DNA from 3 places in the Bacillus vallismortis genome. Region 1 is predicted to be linked to each of the others. Evidence: riboswitches for the same ligand, from Rfam matches in the RefSeq annotation. Region 1 holds a riboswitch; each other region holds the start of a gene.
The links. Region 1 has a riboswitch for S-adenosylmethionine ahead of BV11031_RS12615 (bifunctional homocysteine S-methyltransferase/methylenetetrahydrofolate reductase). Riboswitches for the same ligand answer to the same signal wherever they lie in the genome.

Region 1 (3,279 bases):
TAAAAAATCGATCCGAACTTCCATGAACTCTCCCCCCTGTCTTTTCACTGACAAAACACTCTGTCTCCCGTAATGATACGTAACAGCATTTTATTTGTGAAGTCCTTATATAAAAAATAGAAGGCGCGAGGCCTTCTATTTTTTCTCGTATGTCCATCCATTTTCCTGATACACTTTTCCATTTTTCATTAAATGGCCGAGCGCGCGTTTAAAAGCGGCTTTGCTCATGTTAAAACGTTCTCTAATATCGTCAGGCTCGCTTTTGTCGCTATACGGCATAGCGCCGTTTCTTGTTCTCATATACGTCAGAATGTACTCGGCATCTATAGACAACGCATCCTGTTTTCTCGGAAGCAGCGACATGTTGACTGAACCGTCTTCTTTTACTTGAATCACCCGTCCCGTGATTCTTGAGCCGAGTCTTGGCTCCTCTTTTCTTTCTGACGGATGGATAAAACCGCGGATGCCGTCGTCCGTAATGATGAATGAACCCGTTGCGATCAATCTGTACACCGTACCTGTCAGCTCTTTATTCATCAGGTCTTCTGAGGCGTCAGTAAAGAGTTCGCTGATGATATCTTCCGGCGCTGGTTTCGCAAACATGCGCCCCCGGTTCGTCACCTTCAGCATACAGTAGAGCTTGTCGCCTTTTTGCGGCCAGACATCCTCGTATGGCGGCAAATGCTCAGTTGCGACAAGCGCATCCTTGGATAAGCCGACATCAACGAAAACGCCCATATCTTCCACTTTATCCACCACTTCGACCCAGCCGTACTCGTCCGCGCTGATGGACGGAATTTTCATCGTGGCCGCAAGTCTTTCCTGCTGGTCGACGTATATAAAGACCTCTACTTCGTCTCTGTCCTCGATATCCTCAGTTATTTCACTGTTATGTAAGAGAATCGTGTCTTCTCCATCGGTCAAAAAGTAACCGAAGTCGGTTTGGTGATCTATACTCAAGGTTAGTTGCTGCCCTGGTCTCATGCTATCGTCCTTCCTGTTCCGCTTGTTTTCCGCGGATTCTGTTAACATTTTTTCCAATCATCACAAATTGATTCTTTGTTCTGTTGGAAGTTTCTCTTTATTCTACTATAATCAACACATAAGTTAAATGTTATGGAGGTTTTCATATGGCAAAAGAAAGTTCATTTGATATTGTATCCAAGGTCGAGTTGCCTGAAGTGCAAAACGCGATCCAAATCGCACTCAAGGAAATCAGCACACGCTATGACTTTAAAGGCAGCAAAAGCGATATTACTTTAGATAAAGAGGAGCTTGTCCTCGTTTCTGATGACGAATTTAAATTAAGCCAGCTGAAAGACGTGCTGGTCAGTAAATTGATTAAGCGAAACGTGCCGACAAAAAACATTGATTACGGCAAGATTGAAAGCGCGTCAGGCGGAACGGTGCGCCAGCGCGCCAAACTTGTTCAAGGCATTGACAAGGATAATGCCAAAAAAGTTAATGCGATCATCAAAAACTCCGGATTGAAAGTAAAGTCACAAGTGCAGGATGATCAAGTTCGTGTAACCGGTAAAAACAAGGATGATCTGCAGCAGATTATCACAGCAGTGAGAGGCGCAGATTTGCCAATTGACGTTCAATTTATAAATTTCAGATAAATTTTCTGAATCCTATTGATTATTGTCTTTATTTTCGGTAAATTTGGAGAAAGGGAAAAAGCCCCGCAGCTTTTGGCATTTCCTTATACGAAAACTTCATATCCGTTCTTATCAAGAGAAGCAGAGGGACTGGCCCGACGAAGCTTCAGCAACCGGTGTAATGGCGTTCAGCCATGACCAAGGTGCTAAATCCAGCAAGCTCGAACAGCTTGGAAGATAAGAAGAGACAAAATCACTGACAAAGTCTTCTTCTTAAGAGGACTTTTTTTATTTCTCTTTTTTTCCTTGCTGAATGTGAATAAAGGAGGCAGACAATGGGACTTTTAGAAGATTTGCAAAAACAGGTGTTAATCGGTGACGGCGCCATGGGGACGCTCCTCTACTCCTACGGCATTGACAGGTGCTTTGAGGAACTCAACATTTCAAAGCCGGAGGAAATTCAGCGCATACATAAAGCGTACGTTGAGGCTGGAGCCAATATCATTCAAACAAATACGTACGGAGCCAATTATATTAAATTATCCAGGCACGGGCTTGAGGGTGACATTAAAAAAATGAATCAGGAGGCAGTGAAGATTGCGCGGGCTTCAGCAGGCGATGCGTACGTTTTGGGGACAATGGGCGGCATCCGCACATTTAATAAAAACGCGTACAGCCTTGACGAAATCAAACGCAGCTTTCGCGAGCAGCTGTACCTGCTCCTGCATGAACAACCGGACGGCTTGCTGTTGGAGACGTATTATGATTTAGAAGAAGCCCGTGAAGTGCTGAAAATCGCACGCAAAGAGACCGCCCTTCCAATTATGCTTAACGTCTCCATGCACGAGCAAGGTGTACTGCAGGACGGGACACCGCTTTCTGAAGCATTGCGGTCAATCGCGGATCTCGGGGCTGATATCGTCGGCATTAACTGCCGGCTCGGCCCTTATCACATGATTGAAGCGCTAAGCGAAGTGCCGATTTTTGATGATGTGTTTTTATCCGTTTATCCGAACAGCAGTCTTCCTTCGCTGGAAGAGGGACGGCTCGTCTATGAAACAGACGACACATATTTTCAAAACAGCGCCTTAGAATTCCGCAAGCAAGGCGCGCGGATTATCGGCGGCTGCTGCGGCACCACGCCAAATCACATTCAGGCGATGGCGGAAGCGGTTGGCGGGCTTGCCCCCATTACTGAAAAAGAAGTCAAAGTCCCTGCTAAAGAATGTATTTCTGTTCAGCATGAGCGGACAGAGCCCGGTTTGAATGAGATCGCAGTTGAAAAACGCTCCATCATCGTAGAGCTGGACCCGCCGAAAAAATTGAGCTTTGATACGTTTTTGTCCGCCGCTGCTGAATTGAAAGAAGCAGGAATCAACGCCCTGACGCTCGCCGACAATTCTCTGGCTACTCCGCGAATCAGCAATGTTGCCTGCGGCGCTCTTGTGAAGCAGCAGCTCGATATGCGCTCCCTTGTCCATATTACATGCCGTGACCGAAACATTATCGGCTTGCAGTCACATTTAATGGGCCTTGATACGTTAGGGCTGAATGACGTGCTGGCCATTACAGGCGACCCTTCTAAAATCGGGGATTTTCCGGGAGCGACGTCTGTGTATGATTTAACATCCTTTGATTTAATCAGGCTGATCAAACAATTCAACGAAGGGCTGTCCCT
Region 2 (3,279 bases), 1.9 Mb from region 1:
TTACAGAGTCATAGATCGCGTCTCTGACTTCTTTCACTAGCTTGTCTTCTTCTGTCTGAACAGGCTTGAAGTTCGCTTTGAAATACGTTCTGAATGTGATATCGCCATCCGGGCGGATTGTAAACTGTGAACCCGGCTCTACTTTTTTCACATTGGCATCAAGCGTGCTTGGTTCAGGAACAAATTGGAAAGACATGTACTGCTGCAATGCCTCTTTGTCTATTTCAATCTCATTCTGAGCAACCATTAAACTTTTTCTCTCTGAGGCAAAATAAACCTGATCATTAATCGTTGTGTAGTACAACGGCTTAATGCCGAACGGATCTCTGGCTCCATATAGCACATGATCGTTTTTATTCCAAATCAGAAAGGCAAACATCCCGCGGAGTTTGGACGCCGCTTCTTCTTTGTAGTGGCGATAAGTCGCAAGAAGAACTTCTGTGTCCGAATCTGTATTGAATGTATACCCCTTTGCTTCTAGTTCTTCTCTTAGTTCAATATAGTTATAGATTTCTCCGTTAAAGATAATCCAATAGGTTTCATCTTCATATGATAAAGGCTGTCCGCCATTTTCTACGTCAATAATGCTGAGCCGTCTGAATCCGAATCCAACGTGCTCATCATGGAAATATCCATCACTGTCAGGACCGCGGTGAACGATCATTTGGTTCATTTGTTTGATTAGTTCTTCTTGATCAGCGGTTTGAGCTAACGGATGCTTGTTAAAAACCCCGACAAATCCACACATAGTATTGCCTCCATAATTAAAATTGTCATCATTGAACCCCTATTTATAGACGCTGTGAATAGTATTTGGTTTCACAGTTATGTAAAAAATAAATATGAATACAACAACAAAAAAGGAAAGCCGCTTAACCAGTAAGCGGCTATAAAATTATTCTCCTAAAGCTTCTTTGCGCAGCTGCTCCGCTTTGTCTGTACGCTCCCACGGAAGATCAACATCGTGACGTCCAAAGTGGCCATACGCAGCAGTTTGTTTGTAGATCGGACGGCGCAAATCAAGCATTTTGATAATGCCGGCAGGTCGTAAATCAAAGTTATTGCGAACAACTTCAATCAGTTTTTCTTCAGAAGCTTTTCCGGAACCGAATGTGTTGATTGAGATTGACACAGGCTGTGCAACACCGATCGCATAAGCAAGCTGTACTTCGCAAGAATCAGCAAGCTCAGCCGCAACGATGTTTTTCGCAACGTATCTCGCTGCATAAGCAGCAGAACGGTCTACCTTCGTCGCATCCTTGCCTGAGAACGCGCCTCCGCCGTGGCGAGCATAGCCGCCGTACGTATCAACGATGATTTTGCGTCCTGTAAGTCCCGCATCCCCTTGAGGGCCTCCGATAACGAAACGTCCTGTAGGGTTGATGAAATATTTTGTTTCTTCATCAATCAGCTCTTCAGGAACAACCGGATTGATGACATGTTCTTTAATGTTGCGCTGGATTTGCTCAAGCGTAATTTCAGGGTGATGCTGAGTTGAAATAACAATCGCGTCAATACGGACAGGTTTGTTATTTTCATCGTACTCAACCGTTACCTGTGTTTTGCCGTCAGGGCGAAGGTACGGAAGAATATCTTCTTTACGGACTTCACTTAGGCGGCGGGCCAATTTATGGGCAAGTGAAATCGGAAGAGGCATAAGCTCTTTCGTTTCGTTGCACGCATAACCGAACATTAAACCTTGGTCACCGGCACCGATCGCTTCGATTTCTTCATCGCTCATTGTGCCTTCACGGGCTTCAAGCGCTTGGTCTACACCCATCGCGATATCTGCAGACTGTTCGTCAATTGATGTTAAAACCGCGCAAGTTTCCGCATCAAATCCGTATTTCGCACGTGTGTATCCGATTTCTTTAATGGTTTGGCGAACCGTTTTTGGAATGTCAACATACGTAGATGTTGTGATCTCCCCACTGACAAGAACCAACCCGGTAGTCACTGACGTTTCACAAGCAACACGCGCGTTAGGGTCTTTCTTTAAAATTTCATCTAAGATGCTGTCAGAAATCTGGTCACAGATTTTATCCGGATGTCCCTCCGTAACAGATTCTGATGTAAATAAACGACGATTTTTACTCATGTTTTGCTTCCTCCTGCACAAGGCCTCCCGAAAGACCTTGTCTATATGATACGGAACTCGCTCCCTCTTATACAATGTAACGTTATATTAGAGAATGTTAATTGGCATATTTATGAAATAAAAAAACCTTTTCCATCGAGGAAAGGGTTTGGTCTTTGTGCCTTTCACTCTTATCGCTCAAGGAATCATACAACCTTGCAACAGGTTAGCACCTTGGTTGTCTCACATGGGTGAACATAATAATAACAGAGAAACCGGTTGCTGGGCTTCATAGGGCCTGTCCCTCCGCCAGCTCGGGATAAGAGTATCCGCTCAATGAAATATCTTATCGTAAAAGGGTTTGCAATGTCAATATGATTCAGAAGAAATAGGCACCTATATCAAGGGAAAACAATGGAAACGCACACACAAAAAACGATAAATAGTATAGACTATTTGAAAATATATGTTATACTATTTCACAATTAGCAAAACACAAATAAACGATAAAGGAAGGTTTCATATGAACTCAGTTGATTTAACCGCTGATTTACAAGCTTTATTAACAAGTTCAAATGTGTGTCATAATTTATCAGCAGCACAGCTTACAGAAAAAGTACTGTCCCGAAACGAAGGCATTTTAACATCCACAGGTGCCGTTCGGGCGACTACAGGCGCTTACACAGGACGTTCACCGAAGGACAAATTCATCGTGGAGGAAGAAAACACGAAACATAAGATCGATTGGGGGACGGTGAATCAGCCGATTTCAGAAGAAGCGTTTGAGCGGCTGTACACGAAAGTTGTCAGCTATTTGAAACAGCGGGATGAGCTGTTTGTTTTTGAAGGATTCGCCGGAGCAGATGAAACATACAGACTGCCGATCACCGTCGTCAATGAGTTCGCATGGCATAATTTATTCGCCAGACAGCTGTTTATCCGCCCGGAAGGCAATGACAAGAAAACAGTTGAACAGCCGTTTACCATTCTTTCTGCCCCGCATTTCAAAGCGGACCCAAAAACAGACGGCACACATTCCGAAACGTTTATTATTGTCTCTTTCGAAAAGCGTACGATTTTAATCGGCGGAACAGAATATGCGGGAGAAATGAAAAAATCCATTTTCTCCATTATGAATTTCCTGCTTCCTGAAAGAGATATTCTATCCATGCACTGCTCCGCCAATGTCGGTGAAAAAGGCG
Region 3 (3,279 bases), 220 kb from region 1:
GCGAATTCGGATCACTTTCCTCCATTGTTTCAATCCATTCCTCTGCCATTTGTTCCACATGCTCTGAAAAAAATGCATATAATTTTTCATTCAGTTTCATCACACCGCTCCTTTCCCCAACACTATTATAACTTGACTGACAGCTGAATCCTAGTCATACATGCTGAGCCATCCAATATTTTGAAATTTAATCATTCTTTGGGGTGTATCCTATTTTTTCAAAATGCTTCAAATGGCTCTGTCCGAGCGGTTGCTTTTTTCATATAATATGAGGCAACACCCTTGAATCCACTTGCAAGCATAAAAAAGGAGGGCTTTTTTATGAATGGTGAAATCCGCTTGATCCCGTATGTGACGAATGAGCAGATCATGGATGTAAACGAGCTTCCTGAGGGCATTAAAGTGATTAAGGCGCCAGAAATGTGGGCAAAAGGGGTAAAAGGCAAAGATGTAAAAATTGCAGTATTGGACACGGGATGCGACACAAGCCATCCAGATTTAAAGAGCCAAATCATCGGCGGAAAAAACTTCACGGATGATGACGGCGGCAAGGAAGATGTGATTTCCGACTACAACGGACACGGCACACACGTCGCCGGAACGATTGCAGCTAACGATTCAAACGGCGGCATTGCCGGAGTCGCGCCTGAGGCAAGCCTATTGATTGTAAAGGTTCTGGGCGGCGCAAACGGAAGCGGCCAATACGAATGGATTATTAACGGCATTAACTACGCGGTGGAACAGAAAGTTGATATCATCTCGATGTCCCTTGGCGGACCGAGCGATGTGCCAGAATTAAAAGAAGCGGTGATAAACGCCGTCAAAAACGGAGTGCTTGTCGTTTGCGCAGCGGGTAATGAAGGTGACGGAAATGAACGAACAGAAGAGCTTTCCTACCCTGCAGCTTATAATGAAGTCATCGCGGTTGGATCTGTTTCCATAGCGCGTGAATTATCAGAATTTTCTAATGCAAATAAAGAGATCGATCTTGTGGCTCCGGGAGAACAGATCTTATCGACCCTTCCTAACAAGAAGTACGGAAAACTCACCGGCACCTCAATGGCTGCCCCTCATGTCAGCGGAGCGCTTGCTTTAATCAAAAGCTATGAAGAAGAATCTTTTCAAAGAAAGCTTTCTGAAACTGAGGTTTATGCACAGCTGATCCGCAGAACACTCCCTCTTGATATTGCAAAAACGCTGGCAGGTAATGGCTTCCTATATTTAACCGCTCCTGATGAGCTGGCAGAAAAAGCAGAGCAATCACATTTGATGACCCTATAAAATTATTTTTCTTATATAACATAATCCAAATATAGTAAATATAATTTCAAATTCTATGTTGACAACAAATTTGGATTACTGTTAAGATTACCAACAAATGATTTAACTTTTCAAAAAATTAATAACATTTTCTCTTATCGAGAGTTGGGCGAGGGATTGGCCTTTTGACCCCAACAGCAACCGACCGTAATTCCATTGTGAAATGGGGCGCACTGCTTTTCGCGCCGAGACTGATGTCTCATAAGGCACGGTGCTAATTCCATCAGATTGTTCTGAGAGATGAGAGAGGCAGTGTTTTACGCAGAAAAGCCTCTTTCTCTCATGGGAAAGAGGCTTTTTAGTCGTGAAAAAACCTCTTAGCAGCCTGTATCCGCGGGTTAACGAGAGTGTTTTACATAAAAAGGAGGAGAAACAATGACAACCATCAAAACATCGAATTTAGGATTTCCGAGAATCGGACTGAACAGAGAATGGAAAAAAGCACTTGAAGCGTATTGGAAAGGCAGCACGGATAAAGATACATTTTTAAAACAAATCGACGACCTTTTTTTATCCGCAGTTAAAACACAAATTGACCAGCAGATTGATGTTGTGCCTGTTTCTGATTTCACACAGTATGACCATGTACTCGACACAGCCGTCAGCTTCAACTGGATTCCGAAACGATTCAGACATTTGACTGACGCTGCCGATACATACTTTGCGATCGCCCGCGGAATAAAAGACGCTGTATCCAGTGAAATGACAAAATGGTTTAATACAAATTACCATTACATCGTTCCGGAATATGACGAGAGCATCGAATTCCGCCTGACAAGAAACAAACAGCTTGAAGACTATCGCCGGATCAAACAGGAATACGGTGTGGAGACCAAACCTGTGATTGTCGGCCCTTATACGTTCGTTACGCTTGCTAAGGGATATGAACCGTCTGAAGCAAAAGCGATCCAAAAACGCCTAGTCCCGTTATATGTACAGCTTTTGAAAGAGCTTGAAGAAGAAGGCGTAAAATGGGTTCAAATCGATGAGCCGGCGCTCGTCACCGCCTCTAGCGAGGATGTCAGCGGCGCAAAAGAATTATTTGAAAGCATCACAGGTGAGCTTTCCTCCTTGAATGTGCTTTTGCAGACGTATTTTGATTCTGTTGATGCCTATGAAGAGCTGATCTCTTACCCGGTACAAGGAATTGGCCTTGATTTCGTTCACGATAAAGGCAGAAACCTGGAACAGCTGAAAACACACGGGTTTCCAGCAGACAAGGTGCTGGCAGCCGGCGTTATCGACGGACGCAACATTTGGAAAGCGGATCTCGAGGAACGCCTTGATGCCGTTCTTGATATTCTGAGCACTGCAAAGGTTGATGAACTGTGGATTCAGCCTTCCAGCAGCCTGCTGCACGTTCCGGTAGCGAAGCACCCTGATGAGCATCTGGAGAAGGATCTGCTGAACGGCTTATCCTATGCAAAAGAAAAGCTAGCCGAGCTGACAGCTTTGAAAGAAGGCTTGGTATCAGGAAAAGCGGCGATCAGCGAACAGATTCAGCAGGCGAAAACTGATATCCAGGCGCTCAAACAGTTTGCAACAGGCGCACATTCTGAACAAAAGAAAGAGCTTGAGCAACTAACCGATAAAGACTTTAAGCGCCCAATTCCGTTTGAAGAACGTTTAGCCGTGCAAAATGAATCTCTTGGCCTTCCGCTTTTGCCGACGACTACAATCGGAAGCTTCCCACAGTCCGCTGAAGTGCGGAGCGCGCGCCAAAAGTGGCGGAAAAATGAGTGGTCTGATGAACAGTATCAAAACTTTATCAATGAAGAAACAAAACGATGGATTGATATTCAGGAAGAATTGGAACTTGATGTCCTTGCTCATGGTGAATTTGAACGGACAGACATGGTCGAATACTTCGGTGAAAAGCTGGCCGGGTTCGCCTTCACAAAATACGCTTGGGTTCAATCATACGGCTCACGCTGTGTCCGTCCGCCAGTCATTTACGGA

Region 2: it holds a riboswitch for S-adenosylmethionine, as region 1 does, so the genes downstream of both, metK (methionine adenosyltransferase) here and BV11031_RS12615 (bifunctional homocysteine S-methyltransferase/methylenetetrahydrofolate reductase) in region 1, are expected to answer to the same signal.
Region 3: it holds a riboswitch for S-adenosylmethionine, as region 1 does, so the genes downstream of both, metE (5-methyltetrahydropteroyltriglutamate--homocysteine S-methyltransferase) here and BV11031_RS12615 (bifunctional homocysteine S-methyltransferase/methylenetetrahydrofolate reductase) in region 1, are expected to answer to the same signal.

The regions. Positions count from the first base shown of each region.
Region 1 covers NZ_CP026362.1:2,330,931-2,334,209, forward strand. The annotation lists gene BV11031_RS12600 (DUF3784 domain-containing protein) at 1-24, opposite strand, end outside; gene BV11031_RS12605 (CvfB family protein) at 136-1,032, opposite strand; gene BV11031_RS12610 (YajQ family cyclic di-GMP-binding protein) at 1,131-1,622, shown strand; SAM riboswitch class I at 1,728-1,845, shown strand; gene BV11031_RS12615 (bifunctional homocysteine S-methyltransferase/methylenetetrahydrofolate reductase) at 1,937-3,279, shown strand, end outside.
Region 2 covers NZ_CP026362.1:448,462-451,740, reverse strand. The annotation lists gene asnB (asparagine synthase (glutamine-hydrolyzing)) at 1-748, opposite strand, end outside; gene metK (methionine adenosyltransferase) at 896-2,098, opposite strand; SAM riboswitch class I at 2,266-2,403, opposite strand; gene pckA (phosphoenolpyruvate carboxykinase (ATP)) at 2,601-3,279, shown strand, end outside.
Region 3 covers NZ_CP026362.1:2,111,851-2,115,129, forward strand. The annotation lists gene rsbRB (RsbT co-antagonist RsbRB) at 1-100, opposite strand, end outside; gene isp (serine protease Isp) at 322-1,281, shown strand; SAM riboswitch class I at 1,413-1,567, shown strand; gene metE (5-methyltetrahydropteroyltriglutamate--homocysteine S-methyltransferase) at 1,696-3,279, shown strand, end outside.